Regions from separate parts of the Bacillus sp. 01N42_2 genome, predicted to be linked through region 3. Evidence: riboswitches for the same ligand, from Rfam matches in the RefSeq annotation. Region 3 holds a riboswitch; each other region holds the start of a gene.
The links. A riboswitch is a leader RNA that binds a small molecule or an ion and turns the genes downstream of it on or off. The one in region 3 is predicted to bind S-adenosylmethionine.
Positions count from the first base shown of each region.

Region 1: another riboswitch for S-adenosylmethionine. It lies ahead of AC1DN5_RS13715 (methionine biosynthesis PLP-dependent protein); the one in region 3 lies ahead of AC1DN5_RS10530 (2-hydroxyacid dehydrogenase).
Region 2: another riboswitch for S-adenosylmethionine. It lies ahead of metE (5-methyltetrahydropteroyltriglutamate--homocysteine S-methyltransferase); the one in region 3 lies ahead of AC1DN5_RS10530 (2-hydroxyacid dehydrogenase).

Region 1 covers NZ_JBFTRO010000005.1:277,348-280,807, reverse strand. The annotation lists gene metC (cystathionine beta-lyase) at 1-711, opposite strand, end outside; gene AC1DN5_RS13715 (methionine biosynthesis PLP-dependent protein) at 704-1,825, opposite strand; SAM riboswitch class I at 1,894-2,019, opposite strand; gene AC1DN5_RS13710 (esterase family protein) at 2,194-2,916, shown strand; gene AC1DN5_RS13705 (YjcG family protein) at 2,941-3,456, shown strand.
Region 2 covers NZ_JBFTRO010000002.1:612,808-616,267, forward strand. The annotation lists gene AC1DN5_RS06765 (STAS domain-containing protein) at 1-193, opposite strand, end outside; gene AC1DN5_RS06770 (S8 family peptidase) at 413-1,372, shown strand; SAM riboswitch class I at 1,513-1,667, shown strand; gene metE (5-methyltetrahydropteroyltriglutamate--homocysteine S-methyltransferase) at 1,751-3,460, shown strand, end outside.
Region 3 covers NZ_JBFTRO010000004.1:16,518-19,977, reverse strand. The annotation lists gene AC1DN5_RS10535 (molybdopterin oxidoreductase family protein) at 1-1,190, opposite strand, end outside; SAM riboswitch class I at 1,337-1,429, shown strand; gene AC1DN5_RS10530 (2-hydroxyacid dehydrogenase) at 1,551-2,552, shown strand; gene AC1DN5_RS10525 (FGGY-family carbohydrate kinase) at 2,571-3,460, shown strand, end outside.

The DNA of each region.
Region 1 (3,460 bases), on a different contig from region 3:
AACGCCGAGCACCGCTCCAAATGAGTTTTGCAGCTTATACAGCTGATTGCCGAGCTCTTCATCCTTGACGGCGGCAAGGCCTGACAGCACATCGCTGTGGCCGCTTAAAAATTTCGTCGCGCTGTGAAGCACGATATCTACGCCGAGATCAAGCGGCCGTTGCAGTGCAGGCGTCATGAAAGTGTTGTCAAGGTATGTCAGACAGCCGTGTTCTTTTGCCAGCTCGACGACGGCTTTAATGTCCGTGATGCCGAGCGTCGGGTTTGACGGTGTTTCCATATAGATGGCTTTCGTATTCGGCCGGATGGCGCGGGCAACCGCTTCTGTGTCCGTCATATCGACAAAAGTGTGTTCGATTCCGAAACGGGGCAGCACTTCTGTCACCATGCGGAATGTTCCGCCGTACACATCCTCCGTGACGAGAACATGGTCGCCTTGGGATAAGAGCAGAAACGCCGTCGAAATCGCCGCCATTCCGGAGCTGAAAGCAAAGCCTCTCGTTCCGCCTTCAAGACCTGCGATCGTTTCTTCAAGCGCTGTTCTTGTCGGTGTGCCGGAGCGGCTGTAATCATATGTCCCGAATTCTTCAAAGGAAGACTGATGAAATGTGGAAGCATGCTGAATCGGCACGCTGACGGCTCCGGTAGCTCCGTCAGTTTTAAATGGATTGTGCACGAGCTGGGTTTCCAGCGTCCAATTTTGATTACTCATATGACACGGCCCCCTCTTTTACTTGCTGTAATGCCTGCTTTACATCTCGCTTCAAATCTTCTGCATGTTCAATTCCCACTGAAAATCTGAGCAGGCGGTTGCAGACGCCGTTTGCGATACGGATATCTTCCGGAATGTCCATGTGCGTCTGTGTCGCGGGGTATGTAATAAAGCTTTCCACCCCGCCGAGACTTTCTGCGAAACAGATCGTTTTCAGCGCCTTTAAAAATGGATTGACCCATTCCTCTTTTTGCAGCCGGAAAGACAGCATTCCGCCTTTTCCGGGATATAACACGTCTGCGATTTCTTCTTCCTGTTCTAAAAATTCTGCAAGTTCACGGGCGTTTTCTTCATGACGCCGCATTCTGAGCCCGAGTGTTTTCATCCCTCTCATTAAAAGCCACGAATCAAACGGCGGGAGAACGGCTCCGATCGCATTTTGGTGATTAAACATGATGTCGCCGAGCTCTTCATCCTTTACGACAGCAAGACCGGCAAGGAGATCATTGTGCCCGCCTAAATATTTTGTGGCGCTGTGAATGACGATATCGGCTCCCAGTTCAAGCGGGCGCTGGATGACCGGGGTATAAAACGTATTATCGACAATCAAGAGCAGGCCGGCTTCTTTCGTAATCCGGGCGATTTTTTCAATGTCCGCCTCCTGCATTAACGGGTTTGTAGGCGTTTCAACAAATACCGCTTTCGTGTTTTCCGTTAATTTGGAGCGTAAACAGTCTTCATCGCTGAAATCATCGTAAATAAAGCTTAAGCCGTATTTTCTCCATTCATTTTCAAACAAACGGTATGTGCCTCCGTATAAATCGGAGGATACAATCAATTCATCCCCGCTTTTAAATAAAGCCATAATCGTTTGAATGGCTGCCATTCCGGAGCTGAAAGCAAAGCCTCTCGCACCGTTTTCCAACACGGCGATAGCGTCTTCAACGAGCTGGCGTGTCGGGTTTTTCGTGCGCACGTAATCAAAACCTGTAGATTCTCCTATTCCTCTATGCCGGTAAGCGGTGGACAGATAAATCGGCGGACTGACCGTTCCTGTTGCTTCTTCGCTTCTATTTCCAATTTGGGCTAATTTTGTTTCAACATGCTGCGTCATCAGTAAGCACCATCCTTTTCAAAAATAAAAAAGCTCCCTCTTCATAAGAAGAAGGAGCTTTTCTCTTCCTCTTATCTTCCAAGCATGTGAATCGCTTGCTGGATTTAGCACCTTGGCACTTTGCCTTCCCGCGGCAAAGCAAACCGGTTGCTGAGGTTTCAAAGGGCCAGTCCCTCCACCTCTCGTGATAAGAATATTGTTTTGTATTTTCTGATTGTTCTATATTAACGCACTATAAAATGGATTTCAACAACTTTTTAATTTTCTGAACTCTCGCAAGAAGTACATCTGAAGAAAGAAATTTCTAATAATTCATGGTACAATAGGGAAAAACCATCAAGACAAGAAGCGGCCTGGAGGAATGCGAAGTGGCACCGAAAACCGGAATCATTCATGAGAAAAAACTTTTCTCTCATGAGCTTGAAGAAGAAATGACCGTTTTGGTCTACCTGCCCAACACTTACTCCCCCCTGTATAAATATCATACGGTCATCGCCCAGGACGGCCATGATTATTTCAGATTAGGGAGAATCGGGCGGCAGGCGGAAGAGCTCATGTCAAAAGGGGAAATTGACCGCTGCATCATTATCGGCGTCCCATATAAAAATGTGCGGGAGCGAAGAAACACATACCATCCCGAAGGCTCTAAGTTCGCCTCATATAAACGGTTTATCGCAAATGAGCTCGTTCCTTTTATCGACAAAGAATACCCGACTTATCAAGTCGGATACGGCCGCACCATGATCGGGGATTCCCTCGGCGGAACCGTCTCGCTCATGACGGCGATTGACTATCCGAACATGTTTGGAAACGTCATCATGCAGTCTCCGTATGTTGACGGGCACGTGCTGGATGCCGTCCGGCAGTCGGAGGATCTCAAACAGATATCCGTTTATCATCAAATCGGAGAAAAAGAAACCGATGTCCACACGACGGACGGCCAGGTGCTTGATTTCACCGCGCCGAACGAAGAGCTCAAACAGCTGCTGGAAAGCAAACAGTCTGAATACACGTATGAAACCTTTGACGGGGATCATAAATGGACATACTGGCAGCCGCTCATCACGCCGGCGCTGAAAAAAATGCTGTAACCATTCATTAAGGAGGGAACTTTCATGAAATACGGTATTGTTTTATTTCCATCAAAAAAATTACAGGATCTCGCAAATTCGTATCGGAAACGCTATGACCCGAGCTACGCGCTCATACCGCCGCATCTGACGGTAAGAGATCCGTTTGAAGCGACAGAACAGGAAATCGAGCAGATCGTATCACAGCTGAGACAGACGGCGAAAGAGTCGCACCCGCTCGTTCTGAAGATCACAAAATACAGCTCGTTTTCTCCTGTGAATAATGTGATATATATGAAAGCGGAGCCGACGGAGGAATTAAAAACTCTGAGTGAGAAATGCTACTCAGGAGCATTGTCCGGTAAGCCGGAATACAGCTTCGTTCCGCATGTCACGGTCGGCCAGAAGCTGTCGTCAGATGAACATTCCGACGTACTCGGACAGCTGAAAATGCAGGACATTTCCCACGAAGAAGTCATCGACCGTTTTCACCTGCTCTATCAGCTGGATAACGGCTCATGGACTGTGTACGAAACATTTTTATTAGGCGGAGGAGAATAACTGT
Region 2 (3,460 bases), on a different contig from region 3:
CCGGCATGATATACATTTTATTAATATGCCGGTAAAATTCTTTATCTTGCTCCATCAGCTCTTCTATGATGACGGGATTTGTCAAAGAGTAAATCGAATTCGGATCCGAATCTTCCATCGTTTCAATCCATTCTTTCGCAATTTGATCCACCCGTTCGGAAAAATAGTCGTACAATGCTTCACTTATCTTCATACCTCTTCTCCTTTCCCATTTCCAATTATAGCGTCAGCTGGTGCCGAATCAAAATAAAAGCCGTTGAACCATCCAATTATTTGAAATTATTTAGTGCAATAGATTGCGCCTTTTTTATGAAAATGCTTCAAATGACTCTTTCCGAACGGCATAATCTGCCATAAAATAGTAGCAACACCCTTGAATCCACTCGCAAGCATAAAAAAGGAGGGCTTTTTTATGAATGGTGAAATGCGGTTGATTCCTTATGTCACGGATGAGCAGATCATGGATGTGAACGAGCTTCCTGAGGGTATTAAAGTGATTAAGGCGCCAGAATTGTGGGCAAAAGGGTTTAAAGGAAAGGATATTAAAATCGCGGTGCTTGATACAGGCTGCGACATTAATCATCCTGATTTGAAAGACCGGGTTATCGGCGGAAAAAACTTCACCGATGATGACGAAGGCAAAGAAGACGCGATTTCCGATTACAACGGCCACGGGACACATGTTTCCGGAACGATTGCCGCCAATGATTCAAACGGCGGAATTTCAGGTGTTGCGCCGGAAGCGAGCCTTTTAATCGTTAAAGTTCTCGGCGGTCAAAACGGCAGCGGCAAATACGAATGGATCATTAACGGCATCAACTACGCCGTTGAACAAAAGGCGGACATTATTTCCATGTCACTCGGCGGACCGAACGATGTGCCTGAACTGAAAGAAGCCGTCTCAAATGCGGTAAAAAGCGGTGTACTGGTCGTTTGCGCAGCAGGAAATGAAGGTGACGGAGACGAGCGGACAGAAGAACTGTCGTATCCGGCCGCTTACAACGAAGTGATCGCCGTCGGATCAGTCTCAATCGCCCGTAAATCGTCAGAATTTTCAAACGCAAATAAAGAAATTGACCTCGTGGCGCCCGGAGAAAACATTCTCTCCACCCTTCCCAACCATAAATACGGGAAGCTGACGGGCACTTCAATGGCCGCCCCGCACGTGAGCGGAGCGCTGGCCTTAATAAAAGGGCTTGAACAGGACTCGTTTCAGCGGACGCTTTCTGAAGCCGAAATTTATGCCCAGCTTGTGCGGCGTACTCTTCCTTTGAACATCTCCAAAACATTGGCCGGGAACGGGTTTCTGTATTTAGACGCGCCTGATGTGCTCATGGAAAGAGCCGAACAGGCACAGCTGCTGTCTTTCTGATATTTTTCTCATATAATGATTGATCCGCTTGTCAAAATCACCAATTTTTAAAATGTGAGATTTTCTATTGACAGTGATCTGAATAAGCTGATAAGATAACCAACAAATGATGTAACTTTTCAAAAAAATTGAAATATTTTCTCTTATCGAGAGTTGGGCGAGGGATTGGCCTTTTGACCCCAACAGCAACCGACCGTAATTCCATTGTGAAATGGGGCGCGTGATTTTTGCGCCGAGACGATAGTCTCCTAAGGCACGGTGCTAATTCCATCAGACGTGATCTGAGAGATAAGAGAGGCTTAAATTTTGATGTTAAAGCCTCTTTCTCTCATGAGAAAGAGGCTTTTTTGTTACATCTCACTTAAAGGAGGAGACTTAATGACTACAATCAAAACTTCAAATCTCGGTTTTCCGAGAATCGGCTTGAACAGAGAATGGAAAAAAGCACTTGAGGCTTATTGGAAAGGAAACACTGATAAAGAAACGTTTCTTAAAGAGCTTGACGGTTTATTCTTATCGGCTGTCAAAACGCAGCTTGACCAACATATCGATATCGTGCCGGTCTCTGATTTTACTCATTATGATCATGTGCTTGATACCGCCGTCAGCTTTAACTGGATTCCGGAAAGATTCCGCAGCATCACGGATCCCGTTGATACATATTTCGCGATTGCCCGCGGTGTTAAAGACGCCGTTTCCAGTGAAATGACAAAATGGTTCAACACCAACTACCATTACATCGTTCCTGAATATGACGAAAGCATTGAATTCCGTCTGACGAGAAACAAACAGCTTGACGACTACCGCCGGATCAAAGAAGAATTCGGAGCGGAAACGAAACCTGTCATTGTCGGTCCGTATACATTCGTCACGCTTGCGAAAGGATACGAAGAATCAGAGGCGAAAGCGATTCAAAAGCGCCTTGTTCCTCTTTATGTGCAGCTGCTGAAAGAGCTTGAAGCTGAAGGCGTCAAATGGGTTCAGATTGATGAGCCAGCCCTTGTGACAGCCTCTGCTGAAGATGTCCGCGCCGCAAAAGAACTCTATGAATCTATTGCAAAAGAGCTTTCAGGGCTGAATGTCCTCCTGCAGACATACTTTGATTCGGTTGATGCATATGAAGAACTCGTTTCGTATCCTGTACAAGGAATCGGGCTTGATTTCGTGCATGATAAAGGCAGAAACCTTGAGCAATTGAAAAAGCACGGCTTCCCGAAAGATAAAGTGCTGGCAGCCGGTGTGATCGACGGCCGAAACATTTGGAAAATCGATGTTGAAGAACGCCTTGATGCGGCTTTGGATATCCTCAGCCACGCTGATGTTGAGGAGTTATGGATTCAGCCTTCAAGCAGCCTTCTGCACGTGCCGGTGGCGAAACACCCTGACGAGCATCTTGAAAAGGATTTGCTGAACGGCCTGTCATACGCTAAAGAAAAACTGGCGGAACTCGGCGTCTTAAAAGAAGGGCTTCTGTCCGGCAAAGCGGCTGTCAGTGAGCAGATCGAAGAGTCAAAAGCGGCACTTAAAGCTTTGAAAGCATTCGCGACAGGGGCGAACTCAGCTCAAAAAGAAGAATTGAATCAGCTGACAGAAAAAGATTTCTCCCGCCCTGCAAGCTTTGAAGAACGATTGGCGCTGCAAAATGAATCACTCGGTCTTCCCCTTCTGCCGACAACGACGATCGGAAGCTTCCCTCAATCTGCAGAAGTGCGGAGCGCACGGCAAAAATGGCGGAAAAAAGATTGGACGGATGAACAGTATCAAGCGTTTATTAATGCGGAAACGAAGCGCTGGGTTGAGATTCAGGAAGAAATCGGCTTAGACGTGCTCGTTCACGGAGAATTTGAACGGACGGACATGGTCGAATACTTCGGTGAAAAACTGGCCGGGTTCGCCTTTACGAAATATGCATGGGTGCAGTCTTACGGTTCACGCTGCGTACGTCCGCCTGTCATTTTCGGAGATGTCGAATTTATCGAACCGATGACGGTAAAAGATACGGTCTATGCCCAATCGCTGACAGAAAAGCACATGAAAGGCATGCTGACGGGACCTGTCACCATTTTAAACTGGTCATTCCCGCGCGTG
Region 3 (3,460 bases):
TTCGCTTCCGGGGCAACTACCGCGGGATTGGTTCCGTAAATAAACAAGGAGCGTACGGGCGGTGTTGTTTCTAAAAGAACGCTTCCGAGTCTGTTCATATTAAATGATCTTGGCTTCCTGCCATAAAGCAGATCAGGCCGCTGGAGCGCTTGTCTGTTATAGTTTAATATCGCGCTGTTGTGCTTGATTGCGCCTCCCCCGGTGCGGAGCCACTGTCCTGTCACAGCCGGAAGGCAGGCGACGGTGCGGACGATCATTCCGCCATTGTCATGGTGCTGAATGCCGTTTCCGATCCTGATAAGGGAAGGGGAGGTTTCCCCGTACATTCTCGCAAGGCGTCTGATATCATCTGCTTTAACGCCTGTTATAACAGAAACCGTTTCAGGATCATACTGTTTGACATGCGCTTTTAATTCTTCACTGCCTTCGGTGTACTCTGTGAGAAATGCTTCATCGTGAAGGTCCTCGGCAAATAAAACATGCATGATACCGAGAGCGAGTGCGGCATCTGTGCCGGGGCGAATGGGAATAAACCAATCGGCAAGCCGGCCTGTTTGGTTCTTATGTACATCGATAACGACAATTTTAGCTCCTTTTTTCCGGGCTTTTTGAGCAATCATGACCTGATGCATATTCGTGCTGACGGCATTGATTCCCCAAAAAATAAAGAGCTTTGCATGTATGGTCTCTTCCGGATCAGTACCTGCGCCTTCTCCCATTGTATAGTTGTAGCCCTCAGATCCGGCTTTGCTGCAGATCGTCCGTTCGAGCTGGCTCGCCCCGAGTCGGTGGAAAAAACGGCGGTCCATTCCCTCTGCCGCCAGTTTTCCCATATTGCCGTAAAAGCTGTACGGGAGAATGCTTTCCGCTCCTTCTTCGGCAATAAGCTCTTTCCAGCGCGCACTGATCGTATTGATTGCTTCATCCCATGAAATAGGCGCAAACACAGCTTTGCCTTTTTCGCCGATCCGTTTTAACGGGACGGTTAAACGTTTTTCATCATAAATGCGCTCAGCCATGTGTCTGACTTTGTTGCAAATATTCCCTGATGTGACCGGGTGATCCGGGTCTCCCTGAATGTTAACGATTTTTCCGTCTTTTTTTGTCACAAGTAAGCCGCATTGATCGGGACAGTCCAGTGAGCACACCGATTTAAAGACGCCGTTTGGCTGTTTTGCAGCAGAATTCATAGCCATTTCTCCTCTTTTTTTATATTGTAAGCATTATAACATTTCGAAATAGATCGTCAATTCAGAAAAAAAGTATTGACATCACGGAAGGACTTATCTATGATGAGTTTATTCTTTTTAAAAGCCTGACAATTTCATCATTTTATTTTCTATCAAGAGAGGTGGAGGGACTGGCCCTATGAAACCTCGGCAACATTTATTGTGCCAATTCCAGCAAGCGTATGCTTGAAAGATAGGAAAGAATGGTCTATACATATTTGTGCGCTTCAAGCGGATAAAGACGGTATATGAATCTCTTTCCTTCTTCGGGGAAAGAGATTTTTTTGTGAAAAAATTTATGTGAAAAGGATGTTTTGCACCATGACGGTTTTAATTACCGCACCATATCACGACGAGGGGCTGAAGGAGCTGACAGATCTGTTCGGGCGGACTGTGCACCTGCCGTGGAAGAAGCACGGCCGGGCCTATCGGGAAGATGAATTAATCCGGATGATTCAAGAGACAAACGCGTCGGGGCTTATTACCGAACTTGATGAGGTATCAGAGCGAGTGATTGATATATTGCCGGATTCCGCTTTTATCGGCGTCTGCAGAGGGATGCCGTCTAATGTGGATATCACGGCGGCGACTAAAAGAAAAATTCCTGTCTTCTTTACACCGGCCCGCAATGCCCAGGCTGTTGCTGAAATGTTTATCGGAAATGTCATTTCGTTTTTGCGCCACACGTATTCTTCTCATCAATGGCTGAAGGCCGGGAAGTGGAATGGTGATTATTTGCAGGCTTACGTCAAATTCAGGGGAAATGAGCTGACGGGGAAAACAGTCGGCCTTATCGGTTTCGGAGCTGTAGGACAGAGAATCGCCCGGCTGTTGTCGGCTTTTGACTGCAAGGTGCTGTACTATGACCCCTTTGTCAATCATGAGAACCGGGAGTATGAAAAAACGACGATTGAACGGGTATTTTCTGAAAGTGATATTGTCTCCGTTCATTTGCCGCGCACCGAAGAAACCATCGGCCTAATCGGCGCCCGGCATTTTCAATTGATGAAGCAAGAAGCTGTTTTTGTCAATACATCAAGAGCGGCGGTTACAGACGGAAAAGAGCTGCTGCGGGTGCTGAAAGAACGGAGGATTAAAGGAGCGATCCTTGACGTGTTTTATCAGGAACCACCTGAATCTTCTGATTATGAATTGATCTCACTGCCGAATGTGTTCGCGACTCCCCATTTAGCGGGCGCAACATTTGAGGTGGAGGATCATCATGTGAGGATTTTAAATGAGGCGCTTTTTAAATGGAAAAAAGATCAGCTCTGCTCAATACGTGAACTTTATAACAAAAGAGAACTTGAGATGGAAGGATAGAAGAAGGAGGAGGCTGTAATGGCTGAACAAAAAGGCTACCTTGTATTTGACATCGGGACGGGGAATGCGCGAGTCGCGGTTGTGACTGCCGGCGGCGACGTGACCGCACTGGAAAGGGAAGACATTGAATATGTGACGGATCCGCTTTATCCGGACGGCCGTTATTTCTCGCCGGAAAGATTATGGATGCAAATCAGCGCTATGGCAAAAAAGGCTATTGCTAAAAGCCCTCATATTACATTAATCGGAATCACCTCAACAAGCCAGAGGCAGGGAATTGTTCTGATTAATAAAGATAAAAAGGCGTTTCTCGGTCTGCCCAACATTGATAATAGAGGGCGCGAATGGGAGGGAGAGATCGAGTTAAAAGAAGAAGTGCATCAGCGCGCCGGACGCCTTCCGAGCGCTTTATTTTCCGCCATGAAACTTGTCGGGTTAAAAAAAAGACAGCCGTCATTATGGAAAGAAGTGAAGTACATCACAAGCATCAGTGACTGGGTGACATTTGAGCTGAGCGGAATTTTAAGCTATGAACCGTCACAGGCGGCTGAAACACTGCTGTTTGACGTAAGGGAAAAAGCGTGGTCAGAGAAATTATGCAGCATCTTCGGGGTGCCTTCTGCCATTCTTCCTTCACTCGTCCGATCCGGGACGGTTGTCGGAATGTTAACGTTTAAAAAAGCAGCGGTTCTCGGTCTTTCTGAAAGAGTGCCTGTGATTGCAGGCGGGGGAGACACACAGCTTGCCATCAAAAGTGCAGATGCAAAGCCGGGAGATATCGTCATCGTATCCGGCACGACGACGCCGATTACAAAGATAACAGCGGAGACCGGAACCGAAAGTTTAGAGAATGCATGGCTGAATTGCCATACAGAAGAAGGTCAATGGCTTCTTGAAACTAATCCGGG